One region of the Methyloceanibacter stevinii genome, then DNA from elsewhere that is predicted to be linked to it. Evidence: predicted binding sites of a transcription regulator. Region 1 holds the regulator's gene; the other holds the start of a gene.

Region 1 (4,973 bases):
CGCTCTTGCGTGCTTCGACATCCTTGTCGCCCATGGAGACCCAGGTGTCGGTCACGATGCAGTCAGCATCCTTGGCGGCCGCGCGCGCGTCTTCGATAACTTCGATCTGCGCGCCCTCGGCACGGGCCCAAGCCAGAAGATCCGGGGCCGGGCCAAAATCCGCCGGGGCTGCGATACGCAAGGTGAACCCGAACCGCGCCGCAGCATGCACCCAGGAGGTCGCAACGTTGTTCGCGTCGCCGATCCAGGCAACCACGCGGCCCTTGATCGGCCCCTTGTGCTCCTCGAAGGTGAGGACGTCGGCCATGATCTGGCAGGGATGGGACCTCGCCGTGAGCGCATTGATGACCGGAATGTCGGAATACTCGGCGAAGTCCAGCAGTCCCTGGTGCGCACCGGTGCGCAGCATGATCGCATCCACGTAACGCGAGAGCACCCGCGCCGTATCGCCGATCGTCTCGCCGCGGCCGAGCTGCATGTCCTGGGCGTTCAGCACGACCGCTGCGCCGCCGAGCTGGTGCATGGCCATCTCAAACGAGACGCGCGTCCGCGTGGACGGCTTCTCGAAGATCATAGCCAGGACGGCGCCTTCCGGTACGGCAAGGCCTTTCGGGACTTTGCGCGCCTTCTTCAGGGCGGCGGCCGCATCGAGGATTGCGCGCAGAGTCCGCGTATCCAGTGCGTCGATATCGAGAAAATGGGAAGGCGTCGAAGGCATGAATGGATTGTCTTGAAATTGGGGAGGCTGAAACGAAGGGGCCTAAACCGCATCACCCGTTTTCAGGGCGACGCAAGCGGCATCGATGGTACGGCTGGCGAGATCGATCTCCTCCTCGCCGACGATCAGGGGCGGAAGCAACCGCACGACATTGTCACCGGCCGGGACGGTCAGCATCCCCCGCTCGCGCAGGGCCGCGACAAGCTTGGTATTCTCGGGCTTGCATTGCAGTCCCATCATGAGCCCCTGGCCCCGCACTTCGGCGATGATCTCGCTGTGCTCGTCGGCAAGGCCGGCAAGCTGCTGCTTCAATCTTAAGCCCATTTGCGCGACATGTTCGAGAAAGCCCGGCTCCAGGACGACGTCGAGCACGGCGTTGCCGACGGCCATGGCCAGCGGATTGCCGCCGAACGTGGACCCATGCGTGCCGGGAACCATGGCCTGGCCCACAGCCTCCGTGGTGAGGCAGGCGCCGACCGGGAAGCCGCCGCCGAGCCCTTTCGCGGAGGCCATGATGTCCGGCGTGATCTCCGCCCATTCATGCGCATAGAAGCGGCCGGTGCGGCCGACGCCCGACTGCACCTCGTCGAGGATCAGCAGCAGCCCCTTCTCGTCGCACAGCGCGCGCAAGTCCTGCAGGAAGCGATACGGCACGTCGCGCATGCCGCCCTCGCCCATGATGGGCTCCAGAAGCACGCCGGCGGTCTCCTCCGAAATCGCGTCCTCAATGACGTCGATGTCGAAGCCCGCCACCTGATCGAACCCGTCCACGGGCGGCCCGAAGCCTTCCAAATGCTTGGCCTGGCCGCCGGCGGCGATGGTCGCGAGCGTCCGGCCATGAAAGGCGCCCTCGATGGTGATCAACCGGTAGCGTTCCGGCGCGCCGTTGGCGAAATGATAGCGCCGGGCGCATTTGATCGAGGCCTCCACGGCCTCGGCGCCGGAGTTCGCGAAGAACACGCGGTCGGCAAAAGTTGCATCGCAAAGCCGTTGGCCGAGCCTCTCCTGACCGGGAATGCCGTACAGGTTCGAGACATGCCAGACCTTCTGCGCCTGCTCGTTCAGCGCGGCCACCAGGTGCGGGTGCGCGTGCCCGAGCGCGGTCACCGCGATCCCGCTCGAGAAGTCGAGATAGCGCTCACCGCTCTCGTCAAAGAGAAAGGCACCTTCGCCCCGCGCGAAGATCAATCCGCTGCGGGCATAGGTCGGAAGGAGAGCCGACATGAAACTTCCGTGTTCTTGAAACAAAAGTGCCGCCAACGGGCGGCAGCAAGCTTTGTCAGAGTGTTAGGTCTGCACCACACTTGAGTCAATCTGTCCTTATGACCCGCTTATCCAACGGTTCTCCACGCTTCTATTCAGCCTCGGGTTTGTGCTCAGCGCGGAGTGATGGCAGAATCCAATGGTTCCGGTGGAAAACGAGGCACACAAGCGTGGCGGACGCTTGTCGGTTCCTACCGGCCTTAGTAGGGTAATAATCGTTCGGCTACCAGATGTCGTAGGCATGGTGGACTCCCGAGCGATCATTTCTCAGCAGTAAATCCGAGTATTGCGAAAAAAAATGCCGTCGCTAACGACGGGTGGAATCTGAGTCCAAACTGAGGAGGCCGAAATTATGGCTTGGACTGACGAAAGAGTTGAACTGCTGAAGAAGCTTTGGTCCGAAGGACTGAGCGCGAGCCAGATTGCGGGACGCTTAGGCGGAGTGACCCGTAACGCGGTTATCGGCAAGGTGCATCGGCTCGGACTGTCGGGACGCGCGACCAGTTCCCGGTCCAGCGTTCCCCGGCCGAGACGCACCCAGGCGCCACGGCAAAACAGAGCGCCGTCCATCACTTTCGGCACGCGCGGCAACGTCGCGCTGAAGCCGACCTATGAAGAAGAATACGAGGCGGCTCCGGCGCCGGCTCCCGTCGAGGAACTGGTGATCCCGCTGCATGAGCGCGCCACCATCCTCACGTTGAAGGAGTCGATGTGCAAATGGCCGATCGGCGACCCGACCGAAGAAGGGTTTCACTTTTGTGGACGCAAGAAGACCGGCACCTCGCCCTATTGCGAGCATCATGCCCGCATGGCGTTTCAGCCGGTTCAAGCGCGGCGGCGGGAGAAGCGCTCAGCCACTGGCTGAATCACTCTTCCGAGAGCAATCTCTGTCTGAGATACGATTGAAGGCGCCGGGGAACCGGCGCCTTTTTTCTTGGTTGGCTGACTTCCCGAGCGGACCTAGGCCGTCTCTTCCAGCTTGTCGGAAAACGCGTAGCCGGCGCCGCGCACGGTGCGAACCGGGTCGCGTTCGCTGCCGCGCATCATGGCCTTGCGCAAACGGCCGATATGCACATCCACCGTGCGTTCGTCGACATAGACGTTCCGCCCCCAGACCCCATCGAGGAGCTGTGCACGGCTGAAGACGCGGCCGGGGCTCTGCATCAGAAACTCCAAGAGCCGGAACTCCGTCGGCCCGAGGTGAACCTGGCGGCCGTTGCGCGTGACACGATGGGAGTCGCGATCGAGCTCGATATCTCCCACCGTCAGCACGGAGGCGATGCGCTCCGGGTTGGTGCGGCGGAGAATTGCCCGCACCCGTGCCATCAGCTCGGGCAGGGAGAAGGGCTTCACCACGTAGTCGTCCGCGCCCGTCGTCAAACCCCGAATGCGGTCGTTCTCTTCGCTCCGCGCCGTCAACAGGATGATCGGTATCGTCCGCGACTCCTTGCCCGTACGCAACCGCCGGCACAGCTCGAGCCCAGACAGGCCCGGCAGCATCCAATCGAGCACGATCAAGTCCGGCGAATTTTCCGCAATTGCGACTTCGGCCTCGTCGCCGCGATGCACCACATCGACGGCAAAGCCTTCGGCCTCCAGATTGTACCGAAGGAGAAGAGCCAGCGGCTCTTCATCCTCGACAACCAGTACCTTTGCTCCCGCGTTCATCACGGACATCCCCCAGTTAGAAGGACGAGCTTCTCAACGACGTATAGGCCGTCGAACTGGTCGTATCGCCTTTCGGACGCTGATCCGTGATCGGCCGGCCATGCACGAGATAGTATACCGTCTCGGCGATATTGGTCGCATGGTCGCCGACCCGTTCGATGTTCTTCGCACCGAAAAGCAGATGCGTGCATAGGCCGATATTCCGCGGATCTTCCATCATGTAGGTGAGGAGCTCGCGGAACAGCGAGTTGTACATCGAGTCGATCTCTTCGTCCTTGTACCAGACGTTCAGCGCCCGTTCGGCATCGCGCTCGATGAAAGCATCAAGCACGTCCTTGAGCTGGCTGAGCGACAGCTCGCCCATGTGCTTCAGGCCCAGCATCAACTGCTTCGGCTGCTGCTCCGTCACGACCGCGACGGCGCGCTTGGCGATGTTCTTGCCAAGGTCGCCAATCCGCTCGAGATCCGTTGAAATCCGCAAGGCTGCCATGATCTGGCGGAGATCGTAGGCCATCGGCTGCCGCCGGGCGATCATGATGACCGCCTGCTCTTCGATCTCGCGCTGAAGCTGATCGATCTCCTCGTCCTCGCCGATCGTGTTGGCGGCAAGGTCCGGATCGCGGCGATCCAGAGCCTCAAAGGATTGTCCGAGAACCTTCTCCGCAAGGCCGCCCATCTTGGCGATCTTGTTGTTGAGGAGCGATAGTTCCTCCTCGTAGGACCGGACTGTATGTTCGTTCTGTTGTTCCATGGGGGGCGGGACTCCTGAGCGCCGATATCAACCGAAGCGACCAGTGACGTAGTCTTGGGTACGCTGATCGGACGGGTTGGTGAAGATCGTCGACGTGTCATTCACCTCGACGAGCTTGCCGAGATGGAAGAACGCCGTACGCTGGGACACACGTGCGGCCTGCTGCATCGAGTGGGTCACGATCGCGATGCAGAGATTCTCTTTGAGCTCATCCATGAGTGTTTCGATGGTCGCCGTCGCAATGGGATCGAGCGCAGAGCAAGGCTCGTCCATCAAAAGGACTTCCGGGTTCACCGAGATGGCCCGGGCGATGCAGAGACGCTGCTGCTGACCGCCCGAAAGGCCGGTACCCGGCGCATCGAGCCGATCCTTCACTTCTTCCCAAAGGCCCGCCTTGATGAGGCTGGTCTCGACGACCTCATCCATTTGAGCCTTGGTGGCACAAAGGCCGTGCAAACGCGGCGCGTAGGCCACGTTCTCGTAGATGGACTTGGGGAACGGGTTCGGCTTCTGGAACACCATGCCGACGCGGGCGCGAAGCTGCACCGGATCGACCTCGGGGGCATAGATGTC
Region 2 (4,973 bases), on a different contig from region 1:
GACAAAGTCTTTATCAAAGCGTCGAGTCTGGACGATCTGGAAATCGCCAGACCTCAGATGGTCGTCTTCGCCAGCCGCGCACCGTCCTGGCGCCACCTGGATCCGGATGTGCCGACGTTCCCGGAGATGCCGACCCGGATGCCGAAAGAAGTGGTCTAGGCCGGAGCAGTCCCGTGAATGGCGTGCGACAAGTGCTTGAGTGGGGAGGCGCGCAACCTTAAACCCATTCTATGGCTTTGAGACGCGCCCAACTCCTGGATACGGCCCGACGCTGGACGATCCCCAATCTCAAGCATTTCCAGGAGACACGGCAGACGACCGTCTGGCTCCTGGCGCCGCTGATCGGGCTGGCCACGGGCGTGGCCGCCATTCTTTTCCGTCTCGCCATCGGCGTCTTCCAGTGGCCCTGGCTCCACACCATGTCCGAACACGTGGCGGCGGCGGCGCGGCACCAGCCTGGTGGGTCGTCATGCTGGCGCCCGCCGTGGGCGGTCTGTTTGTCGGGCTACTGCTGCGCTATGCGCTGACGGCCAAACGGACCGTGGCGGTGCCGGATGTCATGGAGGCGCGCGTCAACGGCGGGCGCGGCCTGCATCTTGGTCAGGGCCTGATCAGCGCCGTGACCAGCGCGCTCTCGCTCGGGTGCGGCGGCAGCGCCGGCCGGGAGGGGCCGATCGTCCATCTCGGCGCCAGCATTGCCGTGGCCTTTTCCGAAAACCTCAATCTGCCCAACGCGGCACGGCGGACGCTGCTGGCCTCGGGCGCGGCCGGCGCGGTCGCGCCTCGTTCAACGCACCGATCGCGGGCGTGCTGTTCGCGCAGGAGGTCATCCTGGGTCATTTCTCGATCCGTACGTTCGTGCCGCTGGTGCTCTCGTCGGTCGTGGCCACGATCGTGTCGCAGGCCTGGTTCGGCGACGTGGCCGCGTTTATCGTCCCGAGCTACAGCATTGCCTCCTATCTCGAAGTGCCGGCCTTCATTCTGCTCGGCATTGTCGCGGCCGCCGTCGCGGTCGTGTTTCAACTGACCATCCTCAGCACGGACTGGGCGGCGCGCAACGTCAACATCCCGCTCGTCATGCGTCCGGTGATCGGCGGTCTGATGGTGGGCATCATCGCCATCTGGTTCCCCGAGGTGCTGGGGGTGGGCTACGACACGACGGATGCGGCGCTGAAGGACCAGCTGACCATCGGCATGATGCTGCTGCTGATCGGGCTCAAGACCGTGGCGACGGCCATCACTCTGAGTTCGCGCTTCGGCGGCGGGGTGTTTTCTCCGGCCCTCTATCTCGGCGCCATGACCGGCGGCGCCTTCGGTCTCATCGCGGCCGCGGCGGTTCCGGAGGTCGGCTCCAGCGAGGGGCTCTATGCCATTCTCGGCATGGGGGCGGTGGCTGCGGCCGTGCTTGGCGCGCCGATTTCGACGACGGTGATGGTGTTCGAGCTGACCGGTGGTTTCGAATTGAGCCTCGCGCTGCTTCTCACGGTCGCTGTCGCCAATGGCATCAACCAGGCCATCCTCGGCCGCTCTCTGTTCCAGGCCCAGCTGGAATCACGCGGCATCGTCCTTCACGAGGGGCCCCATCGCACCATCATGCGGGATCTGCACGTGGCGGACATCATGCGCCCCTTGACCGAGGAGGAACCGACCGAGCTTCCCGAAGGCGATCGCGAGCACGCGATTCCGTCCAACGAGACGCTGGAGACGGCGTTGCGCGCCTTCGACACGCTGGGCGCCGAGACGTTGCCCGTCGTGGATCCGCACGATCGCAGCCGGATCGTCGGCAGGCTCTCCCAAGCGCACGCGCTACGGGCCTTCAACAAGGAACTCATCGCCACCAGCGTCGAGGAGCACCGCTAGGCGCCGGCGGCCCGCGTCTGCTGTAGCGCCGGCTCATCATTCTCGGGCCGATAGAACATCGCGAGCTGGAGGCTCGTGGCGATCCGGTTGGCTTTGTCCATGAAGGTTGCTGCTGTCTCGTCGCCGAACAACTCGCGGCAGGTTTCGCCGAACAGGGCGAGCCAGCGCTCGAAATGCGCCGGCTTGATGCCGTCGAGGCCCCGGTGGGCGGCGACGGGGTTGCCGTGATAGCGGCCCGAGGTGAGCATCACCGACGACCAGAAATCGCGCATCGTGGCGAGGTGCTGGGGCCACGCGTCGTCGGCGATGGCGCGGGTGAAGACCGGACCGAGCAAAGCGTCTTGACGCACCCTGACATAGAAGCGGTCGACCAGAAGCCGGATGCCGTCGTCGGTCAGCGGCGTTTCACTGGACTCTTGTGTGACACAATCCACGCCGGGGCAGTCCGTCATGTTCAACTCCATCGCAGGGCTAGAAAGATGTACCGTAGATGCGACTTTTATCGCGCGGCTTGATATAAAGCAATATTGAAAATATATGTTTTAGCCGAAAGGAGATCGCCATGCGCCTCACCGTCTATAGCGACTATGCGCTGCGGTTGCTGATGTACGTCGCGGTCAAGGATGGCGACCTGGCCACCATCGCCGAAGTCGCCGAGGCGTACGGGATCTCGAAGAACCATCTCACCAAGGTTGCGCATGAGCTCGGCGTTGCCGGCTATGTGGAGACCGTCCGGGGCAGGGGCGGGGGTCTGCGCCTTGCCCGCCGGCCAGAGCGCATCTCTTTGGGCGACGTGGTGCGCCATACGGAACCGGACATGGCGCTGGTGCCGTGCTTCCCGCCGCTGGACGAGGGCTGCGCCATCGAACGGTGCTGTGTGCTGCGCAAGGCCCTGCACCGAGCGGGCGAGGCTTTCCTAGACGTTCTGGACGGCTACACCTTGGCGGACCTTGCCCGGCCTCGTTCCGCCATCAAGTCGTTGCTCGCCATTCCGGCAGCCCCCTAGCGCCGTCGACGCGTGCGGGCCGGGCGCCAAAACGACTGTCACAAGAGTGCAATGTTTGGAGTCTCTCCTCACACGACGAGAGGAGAACATGTCGCAAACTCAGGCCGCTAAGCCCTCTGCCGTTTCAGTGCCGCCCACGGCTACGGAGCCGCCCTCGGACTGTTGCCCGGGACTGTCTGGGCGTTCCGCTTCAGCGCCGACGGGGCATCGCAGGAGCTTTCCGAGTGCATGTTGCCGCCCGGCGCGCTCGGCCACAGCGGCGACGATGGCTGGCTTTGGGTGCACGTCAACCTGGCCGACGCCCGCGTCGCGCCCTATCTGCGCGCCCATGTCCCCGACCTGCCCAAGGCAGCCCTAGATCTACTGTTGTCCGTCGGCGATCGCCAGCAGCTGCACGCGGACGATGCCTGTGTCTACGGGGTCTTCGCGGATTTGGTCTATCGGCTCGAGGGCCTTTCGGACGAACTCGGGCTCCTGCACTTCGTGGCCACGGAAAAACTTCTGATCACCGGGCGCCGGGACGGCCTGCATTCGATCGAAGCCGTGCGGAAGTCGCTTCGCTCCGGCCAAAACCCGAAGAACCATACGGCCTTGCTCGAGTCGATCTTCATGCAAGTTACGACAGGGGTCGAGGAGAAGTCGGAAGCCATCAGCGATGAGCTGGACTTCATCGAGGAACGGCTCATCGTGGATCTCGAGGACGATATCCCCAAACGGCTGGCCAAATGCCGGCGTCTCGCCGTGCGGCTGCACCGGCTGTTGTCGACGCAACGGTCCGTGATCGGACGGTTCGAGCAGAATGCCTGGCAAACCACGGGCAAAGCCCACGTGCTCAAAACGAGCCATATCGCGCAGCGGCTCGACTGGCTCGATCATGAGATGGTCGCCTTGCGGGACCGCGCGCACCTGCTGCAGGAAGAGGTTTCGCTGCGGATGACCGACCAGACCAACCGCAACCTTCAACTGCTGACAATCGTAACGACGGTGTTTTTGCCCGCCGGCGTGATCTCCTCGATCTTCGGCATGAATGTCGGAGGCTTGCCGTTGGAGCACGACCGCTCGGGCTTCATCGTGACCATGCTGCTGCTTATCGGCGCGTCAGGCCTCGTCTCTACATCTTGAAGCGGCTCGGCATGCTGCGGCGCTAGGCGCCGGCCTTCTTAGCCTTCTTGGCGGCGCGGCGGACCTGGCTGGCGACCGTTTTCGGAAACAGCGCGTTCATGACGAACAGCGCCCGGTAGATCGCCGGCTTCACGACAAACCGCTTCTTTTGCTCTGTGCCTTGGAACAAGGCCTCCGCCGCCTGTTCTGCCGTCAACACGGGCGCGAGCCGGGGACCGAGTTCCGGGATGTTTTCGCGGCTCCCGGGATTGTTCTCGAAATAGGGGGTTTCGACGGCCCCCAGCACGACGATGGTGACGAAAATTCCCGCCGGCTTCAGCTCGCTTTGCAGCGACTCGGCGAATCCGGCGATCGCCCGGCGTGCGGCGATATAGGCGCTCGCGTTGGGCCATGCGAGATAGGAGGCGGGTGAGGTCACGAAGGCGATGCCGCCCGAACCGCGCTCGATCATGGCAGGTGCGAAGGCGCGGGTCAGATTGAAGGCGGCAAGGTAGGGAACGCCGATCATGGCGGCGGCCTCGTCGGGGCCGGTTTCGACAAGGGGGCGCCAGCGGCCGACGCCCGCATTGTTGACGAGAAGGTCTGGCGTTCCGATGTCGCCCGAGATGCGCGCTGCCGCGCCCAGCGTTTCCGCTCTATTTTGCAGATCGACGGCGAGCGCCGTCGCCTTGCCGCCCGCATCGCGCACGTCGCGCGCAGTGCGCTCCAGCCGTTCGGCGTTGCGGGCCAGCAGCACCACATGCGCACCGGCCTGGCCGAAGCGCCGCGCCGTGGCCTCTCCGATGCCGCTGGAAGCGCCGGTCACAACAACGAGCTTGGAGGACATGTCGACCTACCTTCATATTCCTGCGCAGGACGTGCGCTGACGACCAATTCGCTTTAAAAATGGCCTTAGACTGTGGCAGATGGGTAACAGGAAGTGGAGAACCCATTTGCGGTGGGCGCAAGCGGCTGGAATCGGGTGATTGCGGCTCGTACAACTTTC

The links. Region 1 encodes PhoB, which activates phosphate uptake and scavenging genes when phosphate is short. Its sites were predicted from a motif close to TGTCATNNANCTGTCAT; they were not measured.
Region 2: AUC70_RS01420 (CorA family divalent cation transporter) is a predicted target of PhoB. The motif match lies at 2,903-2,919, and genes of this name have one in related genera.

Annotation. Positions count from the first base shown of each region.
Region 1 is NZ_LPWE01000001.1:92,167-97,139, forward strand. It holds partial or broken gene argF (ornithine carbamoyltransferase) at 1-718, opposite strand, end outside; gene AUC70_RS00495 (aspartate aminotransferase family protein) at 761-1,942, opposite strand; gene AUC70_RS00500 (GcrA family cell cycle regulator) at 2,334-2,846, shown strand; gene phoB (phosphate regulon transcriptional regulator PhoB) at 2,942-3,649, opposite strand; gene phoU (phosphate signaling complex protein PhoU) at 3,666-4,400, opposite strand; gene pstB (phosphate ABC transporter ATP-binding protein PstB) at 4,428-4,973, opposite strand, start outside.
Region 2 is NZ_LPWE01000002.1:156,005-160,977, reverse strand. It holds gene AUC70_RS01440 (GFA family protein) at 1-159, shown strand, start outside; gene AUC70_RS17685 (hypothetical protein) at 231-527, shown strand; partial or broken gene AUC70_RS01435 (chloride channel protein) at 470-1,860, shown strand; gene AUC70_RS01430 (group III truncated hemoglobin) at 1,857-2,312, opposite strand; gene AUC70_RS01425 (RrF2 family transcriptional regulator) at 2,423-2,866, shown strand; gene AUC70_RS01420 (CorA family divalent cation transporter) at 3,095-3,988, shown strand; gene AUC70_RS01415 (SDR family NAD(P)-dependent oxidoreductase) at 4,011-4,814, opposite strand.